3 regions of the Priestia sp. FSL W8-0524 genome follow, and region 3 is predicted to be linked to each of the others. Evidence: riboswitches for the same ligand, from Rfam matches in the RefSeq annotation. Region 3 holds a riboswitch; each other region holds the start of a gene.
The links. A riboswitch is a leader RNA that binds a small molecule or an ion and turns the genes downstream of it on or off. The one in region 3 is predicted to bind S-adenosylmethionine.
Positions count from the first base shown of each region.

Region 1: another riboswitch for S-adenosylmethionine. It lies ahead of NST66_RS18120 (BMP family protein); the one in region 3 lies ahead of mtnK (S-methyl-5-thioribose kinase).
Region 2: another riboswitch for S-adenosylmethionine. It lies ahead of NST66_RS28025 (5-methyltetrahydropteroyltriglutamate--homocysteine S-methyltransferase); the one in region 3 lies ahead of mtnK (S-methyl-5-thioribose kinase).

Region 1 covers NZ_JBBOUG010000001.1:3,450,682-3,455,410, forward strand. Annotated here, with positions in the region: gene NST66_RS18110 (ABC transporter permease) at 1-1,040, opposite strand, end outside; gene NST66_RS18115 (ABC transporter ATP-binding protein) at 1,015-2,547, opposite strand; gene NST66_RS18120 (BMP family protein) at 2,630-3,640, opposite strand; SAM riboswitch class I at 3,716-3,822, opposite strand; gene NST66_RS18125 (hypothetical protein) at 4,175-4,324, shown strand; gene NST66_RS18130 (hypothetical protein) at 4,415-4,729, opposite strand, start outside.
Region 2 covers NZ_JBBOUG010000003.1:49,920-54,648, reverse strand. Annotated here, with positions in the region: gene NST66_RS28045 (hypothetical protein) at 1-82, opposite strand, end outside; gene NST66_RS28040 (FtsK/SpoIIIE domain-containing protein) at 79-978, opposite strand; gene NST66_RS28035 (hypothetical protein) at 1,003-1,212, opposite strand; gene NST66_RS28030 (hypothetical protein) at 1,225-1,524, opposite strand; SAM riboswitch class I at 1,911-2,011, shown strand; gene NST66_RS28025 (5-methyltetrahydropteroyltriglutamate--homocysteine S-methyltransferase) at 2,093-3,220, shown strand; gene NST66_RS28020 (catalase) at 3,357-4,729, opposite strand, start outside.
Region 3 covers NZ_JBBOUG010000001.1:985,345-990,073, forward strand. Annotated here, with positions in the region: gene NST66_RS04855 (hypothetical protein) at 1-192, opposite strand, end outside; gene mtnA (S-methyl-5-thioribose-1-phosphate isomerase) at 317-1,375, opposite strand; gene mtnK (S-methyl-5-thioribose kinase) at 1,411-2,583, opposite strand; SAM riboswitch class I at 2,719-2,870, opposite strand; gene NST66_RS04870 (carbon-nitrogen family hydrolase) at 2,962-3,744, opposite strand; gene NST66_RS04875 (pyridoxal phosphate-dependent aminotransferase) at 3,857-4,729, shown strand, end outside.

The DNA of each region.
Region 1 (4,729 bases), 2.5 Mb from region 3:
TTCTTTTTTGCTTTCCACCACTGCTTTGTAAATTTTGCTGAGATAAATAGAATGAGTACAGCTTGCATAATACTCGCAATTTCTAACGGAATTTCTGTATTACGCTCTAGACCCATCGCTCCTGTTTGCAAAGCGGCAAGTAAAAGAGACGTAAAAATAATGCCGATTGGATTCGATTTTGCTAACAGAGCAGCCATCACTCCAGTCCATGCATATCCAGGAACGGTAAGCGCACCGTCTACAAATCGGTACTGTGAACCAAGCACTTCAAACCCTCCTGCTAATCCAGCCAAGCTCCCGCTAATGAACATACTGAACAGCATGACTTTTACTTGATGAATGCCTCCATACGCTCCGAACAAGGGATTTTTTCCTGATGCGTTCACTTCGTACCCAAACACAGAGTAGCGAAGCACCGTCCATAGCAGTAGCGCACCGATTAAAGCAATGATAAATCCGACATGAAGAGGCATTCCTTGAAACACTTTTCCAAGCCACGCCGATTGCTCAATCATAGGCGTTTGAGCGAGAGCTGCTGAGCCTGTTTTATCTTGAAATGGGTGACCTGCTAAATAACTTGCAAATAAAACAGCGATATAATTTAATAAAAGCGTCGAAATGACAAGCTGAATTTTAAACGCGGCTTCCATCCAGCCTGCTAAAACAGAAAGCAACCCTCCTGCCGCAACAGCAGCTGCAATAGCCGCTATAAGCTTGACCATCCCTGGAGCCGGTAGGTAATAAGCAACAATCGCTGCGCTAATCGCTCCAACGACCATCTGCCCTTCTCCCCCTAAATTAAACACACCTGCTCTAAAAGCAAACCCGACACCTAACGCAATTAAAAGAATAGGTGTAGCGCGAGCCAGCGTAGTGGTGAAGAAATAAAAATTACCAAACGCTCCATTCCAGAGCTCTGTATATGTTTGAAGAACCGAACCACCAGTTAAAGAAATAATAATGCCTCCTATTGCTAAGCCAAAAATGACTGCAATAACTGGCTGGATTAATGATTTAAGAAGTTTCTGCAACTGTATCACCTTCTACCGTTCCTCCTGCCATTAATATGCTTAATTTCTCTTCCGTTGCTTCTTCCCTTGTAAGCTCTCCAACAATACTGCCTTCGTACATCACTAAAATTCGATCTGATAGTGAGATAATCTCCGACAGCTCAGAAGATACAAGTAAAATAGCCGATCCATTATTGCGTTTTTGAATCAAAGCGTCGTGAATACGTTCCATTGCCCCAATATCCACTCCTCGCGTTGGTTCGGCAGCAAGTAGAAAAGAAGTGTTTTGGCCAAGCTCTCTGGCAACAATCAATTTTTGCAGATTCCCCCCTGACAGTTCTCCTGCTTTTTGCTTAGATGAAGTGGCTTTAATCGAAAATTCATTTATCCATTCCTCCACGCTCGAATTGAATATCTTTCTTTTCAGCCAGCCCATTTTCGAGTGAGAAGCTTTATACTGATAGCCCATCAGCGCATTTTCTTCGATCGTATCGTCTTTAGAGGCTCCCCACATATAGCGGTCTTCTGGAATATGAGCGATTCCTGCTTCTCTTCTTTCACGCACAGATTGCCCTGTAAGATCTTCTTCTCCAAGTTTAATACTTCCGCTGTCTGTTTCTACTAATCCAGCGATTGTTTGAAGCAGCTCTGATTGCCCATTTCCTGAAACGCCTGCAATACCGACAATTTCTCCTGCTGAAACGTGAAGAGACACATTTTGCAATACGTTTTTTTGTCCTTTTCCTTTTAAAAAGAGATTTTGTACGCTTAAATGAGAAGTGCTTTGTGATGGCACTCTTGCAGGACGCTCTTTTAATTCTCGTCCTACCATCAGCTTGGCTAAATGGTGAGCATTAGTAGATTCTTTATTTGTGACGCCGGCTACTTTACCATTTCGCAGAACCGTGATGCGGTCCGCTACTTCCATCACTTCTTGCAGCTTATGTGTAATAATAATGATGCTTTTTCCTTGTGAAGCCAAAAAACGGATTGTTTTTAATAGTTCCTTCACTTCATGAGGAGTAAGTACAGCGGTAGGCTCGTCTAAAACAATGATTTCTGCTCCTTGATACAGCACTTTTAAAATTTCAATCTTTTGCTGTTCTCCAATTGAGCAATGCTTTACTTTTTTATGAACATCTACTGAAATCTGATAGGTTTGGGTTAATTGCTGAACATCCTCTTTCGCTTGCCTTCTATTAAAAAAGAGACCTTTCTTTGGCTCATGCCCCAAGACAATATTTTCAGCCACTGAAAAATGAGGAAAAACCATAAAATGCTGATGCACCATGCCTATTCCGTTTTTAATCGCATCCGCAGGAGATGAAAACGAGACGGTTTTCCCATGTAGCTGAATACTTCCTGAACTCGGCTTTTCCATTCCGTAAAGCATCCTCATCAACGTTGTTTTACCAGCACCGTTTTCTCCGACCAGCGCGTGAACCTCGCCTTTTTTTAGCCTAAAAGACACGTTATCGTTTGCTAAAAATGAACCGTATTTCTTCGTTAAATTCGTTAACTGCAGCAGCTCACTCATTCCATTCATTGCTCTTTTCCCCTTTAGGTTTTTTTCAAAAATAAGAAAGAGAAGCCAGCCTTACTCGACTTCTCTTCTCAACTCACTTTGCTAACGGATCTTTTACCACTGTTTTTCCATCAATAATCGAATCTTTAATTTCTTTTAATTGATTAATCACATCTTGTCCTACAAAGTCACTAAGAGGCGTCTTGCTGTCTTGAGTCACATACGTTAACCCAACACCTTTTTCTTTTAAGCCGTATGTCACTACGCCCGATTTAAATTTGTCATTTGCGAGTGCTTCTACCGTTTCATAAGCAGCTGCATCAGATCCTTTTAACTGCGATAAAACGATATGCTCAGGATCTACTTCCGTACGGTCAATATCTTGTCCTGCCGTATAAAAACCTTTTTCTTTTGCTGCTTCAAATACACCCAAGTCGCCTACTGCTGATGCTCCGGCGATAAAATCAGCGCCTTTTGAAGCTTGTAAAATAGCAAGTTCTTTTGCTTTAGCTGGATCAGAGAAGCTTCCAACATAGTTTACTAGAAACTCTGCTTTTGGATTTGTTGATTGTAATCCTTCTTTAAAACTTACCGTCCATTTTTTTAATAATGGAATATCATCAGCTGCAACCATTCCTACTTTATTCGTTTTCGTAATCAATCCTGCCGCTGCTCCTAATAAATATGAAGCTTCTTGCTCACGAAATACAACGCTTCTTACATTTGGTAAATCGACCACTGTATCAATAATCGCAAATTGACGCTGCGGATTTTCTTGAGCTACTTTTTTCAACGCATCTTCGGATTCAAAAGAAGATGTAATAATCAAGTCATAATTTTCGGCTACCGCAGCACGCAAATTACTTTCAATGGCTGCTTGGTCCGTAGATTCAATTGTCTTTACATCAATGTTATACTTCTTCCCAGCGCGCTTTGCTCCATCATCCATTTGCTGAAAAAACGGGTTAACTCCAATCTTTTCAGGCAAAACAAGAGCAATTCGCTTCTTTCCTTTCTCTTCACTTCCACTGCTTTTTGTACTTTTTGACTGACAGCCAGTTACGAGTAGTACAAGCGCAACTGCTAAAATAAGAAATCTCTTCATTTAACTTACTCCCCCTATAATATAAAAAAAGCTCTTCCTTTATATAAAGGAAGAGCTCGTTAACCAAACGTCTCTTCCTCATCTTCAAGAACATACTGTTCTTAAGGATTTGGCACCATTCTGTCATAGACAGCGGTTGCCGGGTTTCACAGGGCCAGTCCCTCCACCTCTCTTGATAAGGAAAACAATAGCTATTTGTTTTATGTAATATAGTCAATATTAATAGTTTTTCAACAATTGTCAATATTATTTTTCTTTTTCACGCAAAAAAACTTCAAAAACAGATAGGATTATACGGTTTTAGTCTACTAAAATATAAAATAAAAGTTAAAGCCTTTACCTCACTTCTTGAATCATTCTATACTTCTTCACAAAGCACTTATACTGAATCTGTTGACGGTCAAGAGGGTTTAGTGGTAGCAAATAAGTTCTATTATACCTCTTCGGTTAATGTGTTATTAATTGAAACCACTTTACCAATAATGTTAGACTTTTCCTTAGTAATATTGTTAAGAGGTGTTAACGGTGAAATTAATGAAAGAACTATCTGGCATAGCTATTGGGCTTATTATCGCTTTAGCCGTTTCAAAAACATTTTTTGATACCCCGACCAACATTGGAATCATAGTTATTTTTATTACGAGTATGGTCGTAACAGGGATAGCAAGAGTAAAACTAAGATGAGATAATCTAACAAAAAAACACCACCTTTTATTCGCAAGGTGGTGTTTTCTTTTAATGATTTTAGTATGTAGTAATTCCAAGTGAAGGCTTTTACCCTTCTCCATCAATCATCGTATACTTCCTAGCAAAGCGCTTGTAGTAAATTTGCTCATCCTCTTGTCCATTGTTAAAAACAAGTCGGTTATGATCAATATCTTTCTCTTTTAACACATAGCCTTTTTCATCCATCAGTTGAATATATTCATCTAAATGTCCTTTTTTCACCATATAGTAAAGAACATTATCTGAATCCGTAGTCTTTGCTACATCTTGACTTCCCACTTCTAACTTGAATACGGCTGTTGCTGTTTGAATGGGACGGTAGTCTCCGAACACCTTTTCCCAGTTTAGTAGCAGCAGCGCGCT
Region 2 (4,729 bases), on a different contig from region 3:
CTAAAGAGTCTCGATCTACGGCTCTAAATTGATTAATAAACGCTATGATGTCTTTATCACGCTGAGATAACCGGAAACTCATCGTTGCTCCTCCTTCTCTAATAACCCGAAGATGGACTGTGATACCACTTCTAGTTCTGATTCAGGATCTTTCACGAGCGTTTTATAAGGTGAAAGTATTTCCTTACAAGCTCCTTCATCTAAGAAATAGGCTTGAAACTCTTTGACCTCATCAATTTTAATCTTCATACGCCCCCTGGCTGCGGCATCGATTTCTTCTGCCCCAAGTACACCTGCCACCTTTGCATTCGTGGCATCGGCTTGCCTTCCAGAGATCCGAACTCGTAAGTTTGCTTTTAGTGCTGAATTCAACAAATCGGCATCTGGACGCTGCATGGCAATAATCGTATGAACACCTAACGCACGACCTTGACTCGCAAACTGTTGAATCATCTCTACAAGCTCCGTTTCTCTCTTCACGATGGACATTTCATCAATTACCACAACGATACGAGGCAGCTTAAAAGGTAGCCTGCTTATATGTGTCACGCCATGCTCTAACAATAAATCGCCTCTTCGATACATTTCAGCTCGTAATAAAGCAAAAGGTTTTCTCATATCCTTTGCCTCAAAACAAAGCGCATCTATATGCTCAATCCCATGAAACAGCCCCAAATCGGCTCGTTTAAGATCCACCAACACTAAACGCAAGTCTTCAGAAGAGGCATATTTTATCCATGTTGTGAGGATCACACGCATGAGACTGCTTTTTCCGGCTCCAATTTCACCCGATATTAGCAAGGTTTCTAGATCCGCAAAGTCCCACGAAATGAAGTTTCCATAGATTTCTTTACCAATACAGACAGGCAGCTCCATCTTCTCAATGTGAGGATGGATTGTTTCATAATCATATTTAAGCATGGTAGGTAAGTCTTTGTGATGAACGGTAATACTAAAGTTTTTTAAGCTTCCATTCACTTCAATATTACTGCCTAATACTTGTCATAATGCCCATCTTTTTTTCGTTAAGAGTTCAGGATCAATGCCATTAAGTAAAGAAAAGGCATACCGAGTATAGTTATTATGGTGATCGATCTGATGAATTTTAGGAAATTGATAGGAGGTACGATCCCCATGCTTTATGACCCGATAAATTTCTGCTGTACGAAACGCTTTAATAAGCTTTCCACGCAATTTTAGTTTCTCAAACATCTAAACCCCTCCTCAAAACATAAATGTTGCAAAGAAGTAAAATAAGGCTCCATAAAAGGTGACAGGTAAGATAAACCGCATCACTTTCGCAAACTGGTCAGAGAGATCGATGACACCCCATCGTTCTAATATTCGTTCAATAATAGCAATTCCTAAGACAATGCCTCCTATGGTTAGAATAGTGGGGTCAAGCATGGCCAGTGGACTAAATGGGAAAAAGGAATATGCCTTGAATGGACGAGGCTTTGTGGAGGGCTTAAAGGATGGTTTATGGAGGAAGTTTCGAAAACCAATATCATGTGTTTTTCTCATGTTGGTACCTACTTTCATTCTTTTTATTTTTCCGCCTTTCATGTCTCAGTTATTTCAGCTCAACACATCCGGTCGCCCCCTTCGCCTCTTCGGTTCAGCTCCCTTACAGGTTCCACGAAGGGCTTCACTAGGCGTATAAAGCTTGTATTAACGCGGTAACGATACTGAACTAGCTACTGATTAGGTAACGCAGTAATAATTCTTTAGATACTATGTAGCTACTGCAGTAAGCTTGCCTGTCCACTCAAAAAATAAAAAAGAATCCTTACTACAGTAGGTAATGAGGAAGTAATGAGGTAAGAGGTGTATTATTTCTGATTTTTCGAATTTTTGTTGACAACCTAAGAAAACAAGTGTAACCTTTTTTTAGCTAAATAAATTGAATATTCTTATCTCGAGAGGTGGAGGGACTGGCCCTAGGAAGCCTCGGCAACAGACTGTTAAAGTACTGTGCCAATTCCAGTAGCAATTTGCTTGAAGATAAGAAGAGAATCCATAACGATTATTAACCTCTTCTTATTTGTAAGAAGAGGTTTTTTATTTTGAAAAGAAAGAAGGAAACAAAACCATGACTAAGACATTAGTGAAGGCTCCATTTAAAGCTGATCACGTAGGTAGTTTTTTACGACCAACTCCCCTCAAAGAAGCAAGAAAAGCGTATGCGAATGGTACAATTAATAAAGCTGATTTAAAATCTGTAGAGGACAAAGAAATTGAAAAGCTTGTTCAGAAGCAAATTGAATTGGGTCTTAAATCGATCACGGACGGTGAATTTAGACGTTCTTGGTGGCATTTGGACTTCTTATCAGGCTTAGAAGGTGTGGAGCAGTTTGAAACAGAATATATCAGCCAATTCAAAGGTGCAAAAACCAAAAATAACGCAATTAAGGTAGTAGGTAAAGTGGACTTCGATCATCATTATATGGTGGAACACTTCACGTTTTTAAAAGAAGCTGTTGAACGACATGGTGATGGAAGCCAAGTCGCTAAATTCTCAATTCCAAGCCCAAACATGTTATTTACTCGGATTCAAGAAGATACATATTATAAGGGAAACAGAGATCAATTTTATCATGATACTGTGGCTGCTTATCAAAAAGCTATTCAAGCCTTTTACGACGCAGGCTGCCGTTATCTACAACTAGATGATACGTCCTGGATTGATTTCGTTTCTGAAGAACGCATCAATGCGGTTGTTGAGAAGCTTGGTATGGATGTAAAAGACATTATCGATAATCGAGTAAGTTGCTTAAATGATGCTATTTCTAAAAAGCCTGAAGATATGCTCATTACGATGCATATTTGTCGTGGAAACTTTAGATCTACGTATATCACAAGTGGTGGCTACGATACTATATCTGATGCTATCTTTGCTAACTTACATGTAGATGGACTTTTCCTTGAATATGATGATAACCGTTCAGGAGATTTTGAACCATTAAAAAGTTTTACACGTAACAATCAAACCGTTGTATTAGGATTGGTAACATCTAAATTCCCTACATTAGAAGATGCTAAAGTCATTAAGCGAAGAATCCAAGAAGCAAGTGAATATATTCCTCTAGAAAACTTGTCATTGAGTCCTCAATGTGGCTTTGCGAGTACAGAAGAAGGAAACGAATTAACAGAAGAAGAGCAATGGAATAAAATTAATCACGTAATTCAAATTGCTCAAGATGTCTGGACAAATAACTAAAGAATGATTTAAAAGATACCTCTCCTGTCAATTAGGAGAGGTATCTTTTAAATCATGAGGTTTTAGGCAAGGTATTCCCTTAAGATTATACTATACCCATACGTCGGTTCCCTATTTTTAAAATGGAGCAATTCACTTAATAAGGATCGACTTCGTGACTTTTCTTTACAGCATCTTCTGTTGCTTCATTTGCAGCTAATGTACCTTGTCCATATTTTGATTTACCTGCTTTACGACCAGGTACCTCACTTGTATTTTTCATATCCTGCATTTCGTGTAGTTTCTTTTCAATACCTTCCTTCACACGTCGACCATATTCTTCATCAGCTTGTGTAAAATGAGAAATCATCGTTTCTTGGATTCGTTTATCACAAATAGCAAGTGCATCCGATAGATTTTTAATCAATTCATCGCGCTCCCAATCTTCAAAACTACGGTATGTGTGACCTGCCTGCCCATAATCGTTAGGACGGTCAATTGGTGCACTCATTGCGGCTGCATTATACGTTGGTTGATGTGGAACACGGTCTTTCTTATTTTCTTCCTGAAAGCCACCAAGCATTGAAGGCTCATAATTAATATGTGGATTATCCCCAGATTCCTTTGGGTCACGAATATCCATTTGACCGCGCTGCTGATTCGTATGAATAGGCACTTTCGGTGCATTCACAGGTAATTTTAGATAGTTGGCACCTACACGGTAGCGCTGTGTATCTGAATAAGAAAAGGTACGTCCTTGTAGCATTTTATCGTCTGAGAAGTCCATTCCATCCACAAGAACTCCTGTACCGAAGGCGGCTTGCTCGATTTCTGCATGGAAATCCTTTGGATTACGATCTAGAACCATACGGCCCACTGCCAACCATGGAAACTTATCTTCCGGCCAAAGTTTCGTATCATCTAAGGGATCAAAATCAAGCTCTGGATGATAACCATCCTCCATAATTTGTACGAAGAGCTCCCATTCTGGATAATCTCCACCCTCAATTGCTTCGTATAAATCCTGCGTTGCATGTCCCACGTTTTTGGCTTGTATCGTATTTGCCTCTTCTTGTGTTAAGTTCCGAATTCCCTGCTTAGGTTCCCAATGATACTTTACTAGTACAGCCTCTCCCTTATCATTCACCCATTTGTAGGTATTTACACCAGACCCCTGCATGTGACGATACGTCGCTGGAATCCCCCATGGAGAGAATAAAAATGTAATCATGTGGGTAGCCTCAGGTGTACGGGAAACAAAGTCAAACATTCTCTGAGGGTTTGGTACGTTCGAAGCTGGGTCTGCTTTAAACGCATGAATCATATCAGGAAACTTCATTGCATCACGGATAAAGAAAATCTTTAGGTTATTCCCAACTAAATCCCAATTCCCCTCTTCCGTGTACATTTTCACAGCAAATCCGCGTGGATCTCGAGCTGTTTCTGGAGAATCTTTTGCTCCGGCAACTGTGGAGAAACGAACCATCAATGGTGTTTTCTTGCCCGCACCTGAAAATACCTTTGCCCGAG
Region 3 (4,729 bases):
AACAAAATCAATGTCATCTAAAGATGAACAACTCGTATAGATGAACTGAACCGCTTGTGACACCGCAGTTGATTTCCGTGCAAGACTTCGCTTTCCGCGGGCGGCCGCTGAGCCTCCTCGTCGCTTGCGCTCCTGCGGGGTCTCACCCCTTCCGTTTTTCCCGCAGGAGTCTTCACCTTGCCCTCCAATCAACTGCTAGAGGGAACGAAACAGATAAAACGATATTTACCATCACAAAAAAACGAACCACTAATCAACATGTTGATTAGTGGTTCGTTTTGCAGTGGGGCTAAAATACTTTTGTCCCAGCCTCTTGTTATTGAGCAGATTGCAGCAAAACTTTTTGAATGGATTCAAAAGACGGGGAATGGATAACTCCATGCTCTGTAATAATGGCCGTAATCAGTTCGCTTGGCGTCACATCAAAAGCTGGATTGTACACAGAGATTCCGTCTGGAGCAATTTGCGTATCTCCAATGTGCGTTACTTCTTTAGGTGAACGTTCTTCAATAGGGATGCTGCTTCCGTCTTGAATAGATAAATCAAATGTGGACTGCGGCGCTGCTACGTAAAATGGAATACCGAATGCTTTCGCTAAAAGAGCAAGTCCATACGTTCCAATTTTGTTAGCCGTATCGCCATTTGATGCAATGCGGTCAGCACCTACAATGATCCCATTAATTCCTTTTGTTTTAATGGTATGAGCAGCCATATTATCCGTAATCAGCGTAACGTCTACTCCCGACTGCTGAAGTTCCCATGCTGTTAAGCGAGAACCTTGAAGAACGGGTCTTGTTTCACAAGCAAATACTTCAAGCGGAATATCGCGCTGCTTAGACAAGTGAAAAGGTGCTAATGCTGTTCCATAATAAGCTGTAGCAATTGAACCAGCATTACATATTGTCATGATTTTATCTTTCTTTTTAAATAAAGAAAGGGCATGATCTCCAATTCGGTAGCACGTTTCTTCATCTTCTACTTGAATTTGAATCGCTTCATGAACAACTTTTGTTTTAGCTTCATTAACGGACGAAGCGGATTCAGCGCTTTTCGCTACGCGGTCCAATGCCCAAAATAAATTGACGGCAGTCGGGCGTGAACTAGCTAAATACTGTTGATCTAGAGCTAGCTTTTTGTTAAATTCCTTGACTGAATCCGTGTCATAGCTAAGCGCAGAAAGAGCAAGACCAAAAGCCGCCGTAATGCCAATTGCAGGGGCTCCGCGTACTTTCAAGGTAGTGATAGCATCCCATACGTCTTTAATGGTTTGCAGCTTAATATATTCAACTTTGCCAGGAAGCTGCTGCTGATCTAATAAAGTAATATATGATTCATTCCATTCCACTGAGCGCGGAAGTGATAGTGTATTTGTCATGCTGATACCGATCCTTTCATTGTGTACATTATTCGTTATCGAAGTAAATGTTCAAATTCATTTGGTGAAACGTCTTGTTGGTGCAGAAGTAAATAGCGTCCAATTTTTAACGCAGTACGTTTAGCGTTAATTTTTCTTTCCTCTGAAGAAATTTCGTCTAAGTCCGCCACGTGAGCTAAGCCAATCGTACGTCGAATGATTTCACACCCTGCATATCCAACAGCATCTTGCCACGTTTGCGTTAAAATTTCATGTAACAAGCGCTCATCTTTAGCGAAAGGTTCAGTGTTTTCAGAATGCCAAAGCGCAGTAAAGGTATCTTTAAATACGTTCCATGTGTTCGTAATGTGTGCAAATAACGGTTCGCGATCTGTTTTTCGAGAAAGAGCATTTAAAAATAAATTTGCAACAAATTGGCCTAAATCGAATCCAAACGGACCGTAAAAAGCAAACTCTGGATCAATCACTTTCGTTTCTTGACTGCTAGCAAATATGCTTCCTGTATGTAAATCACCGTGAATTAGCGTTTGGGCATTTGTTAAAAATTTATATTTTAATTTTGCTGCTTGTAACTTTACATCTCCATCGTTCCACAATTCTTCTACATCAGGACGCAGCGCTTCTTCAAATTCATTTGTATCGATATCAAAAAAAGGATCTGTAAAAACTAAATCTTCCGTAATATTGCATAAGTCCGGATTGCTGTACTTGACGACTTCTTCTTTTTTATCCTGAGGCTTTAAGGCAAAATCCGACGTTTTGAACGCAATATGTCCTAGAAAAGAACCGATATGCTGTGAAAGCAGGGGATAACTTTCTCCTTGAATAAGTCCGGCGCGGGAAATCGTTAAATGAGACAGATCTTCCATGACCGTAACAGCAAGCGTTTCATCGTGGTAATACACAGCTGGTACGAGTTCAGGGGTAAATGCACCGAATTGCTTGAGCGCATTGCTTTCAATCGTGGCACGGTTCAAGGATAGAGGCCAGCTCTCGCCTACAACTTTTGCATAGGGAAGTGCTTGTTTGACGATAATGGATTTATTCGTTTGATCATTTATGATGTGAAAGACGAGATTTAAGTTGCCATCACCGATTTCACGGGCAGTCAGTGCTTCTGTGGCATCAAAGAGACCTAGCTTTTTCACAAGTTTGATTGCTGAAATTTCTGTTAAAGGCTGATACTTCTCTGTTTTTGTTGTTGACATTAGAATCCCTCCATAGTTTATTAAACTGATTTGTTTACTAAGTTAATAGGTTTAAGAATGTATGGAGGCTTTTATAATTTTAGAAAATATAAAAGCCTCTTTCGTTGGAAAGAGGCTTGATTGTAGTGTTCAAACCTCTTATCTGCCAGAAAGAATTACTTTCTGTTGGAATTAGCACCGTGCCTTTGTAAAAACATGTTTTACGGGTGTGATCCATCTTAGGATGGAATGACGGTCGGTTGCTGGGCTTCACAGGGCCAAATCCCTCAGCCAACTCTTGATAAGAGTACGATTACTTATTCAATTTTGATTTGTTTGAAAATTTTATGTTATCTGGTGAAAATCGTATCATGCAAAAAAACGGCTGTCAATACATAATTAATAAAATTCTGTGCGGCGATCTGTAAAGACAGGAATTTGTTTACGAATTTCTTTTACAAGTTCCAGGTTAACGTCGGCACTTAAAAGTTCTTCGCTATCGCCAGCTTCAGTGATTATTTCTCCCCACGGATCGATGACTAAGGAATGTCCGGCAAATGTGTTATTAGGATCTTGGCCTACACGATTACACGCGATTACATAGCATTGATTTTCGATTGCGCGGCTAATGAGCAGTGCTTTCCAATGGGCAAGTCTTGGAGCCGGCCACTGAGCAACAACAAATAAGACTTCTGCTCCGCTGCTAGTATGCACGCGAATCCATTCTGGAAAACGAATATCGTAACAAATAACTCCTGCGCATAAAGACTGTTCAAGTGTAAAAAGATTTTTTGCTGTTCCTGCTTCTAGATAGAGGTGCTCATCCATTAATTTAAATAAGTGCAGCTTACTGTATTGTGACACTTCACGACCTTTTCGGTCGAAAATATACATCGTATTTGTGACGCCTTGCTCTGTTTTTTTCGCGATCGAACCTGCCACAATATTTACTTCGTTCGTTTTAGCAAATTGAGAGATTAATTGCTTGGCCTGCTGTCCTTCATCATCGGCAATTTCATCTAGCCGCGTCAAATCATAAGCTGTATCCCATAGCTCAGGAAGCACAAGGATGTCAGGGTTTTCTTTTAGAGCTTCCGTCATTTTTTGTTGAATATATTTTCGGTTTTTAGTTGGGTTTCCAAACGCAATATCAAGCTGCAAACACGTGATTTTTACACTCACTTTATCATCCGTCCTTTTTTTAGTAGTTGAAAAAAATGACTTTACAAGTTGAGTATTACAATATATTATTTGTGACTAGAATTTCAAGAATTTTTTGAGAAGGTGTGCGATGATGAAACAATTTGAGCAATCGGAACTATTAAAAAGTTTACCAAAACAATTTTTTGCATCACTTGTAGGCAAGGTAGGAAAAGTAATGGCCCAAGGGCACGACGTTATTAACTTAGGGCAGGGAAATCCTGATCAGCCTACTCCTTCACATATTGTAGAAACACTCCAAAAAGCAAGTGCTAATCCTATGCATCATAAATATTCTCCATTTCGGGGGCACCAGTTTTTGAAAGAGGCCGTTGCGACTTTTTATAAACGAGAATATGGCGTTGATGTGGATCCTGAAAAAGAAGTAGCTATTTTGTTTGGCGGGAAGGGTGGACTTGTTGAAATCCCGCAGTGCTTATTAAACCCTGGAGATACGGTGCTGGTTCCGGATCCTGGATATCCTGATTACTGGTCTGGAGTAGAGCTTGCAAAAGCAAAGATGGAAGTGATGCCGCTCACGGCTGAAAATCATTTTCTGCCCGTATACGAAGAGATAGGTGAACGTGCTAAAGAACAGGCAAAGCTCATGTTTTTAAACTATCCGAATAATCCTACCGGTGCAGTGGCAACGGCAGAATTTTTTGAAGACACCGTGGCGTTTGCTGCCAAGCACGATATTTGTGTGGTACACGACTTTGCCTACGGAGCCATTGGATTTGATGGTAAAAAGCCAATCAGCTTTTTACAGACTCCTGGTGCAAAAGAGACGGGAATTGAAATTTATACTCTTTCTAAAACGTATAACATGGCGGGATGGCGAGTTGGATTTGCTGTAGGAAATGAAAGTGTAGTAGAAGCTATTAATCTTCTTCAAGATCATATGTATGTCAGCCTCTTTGGGGCGGTTCAAGAGGCAGCAGCGGCAGCTCTGTTAGAATCTCAACAA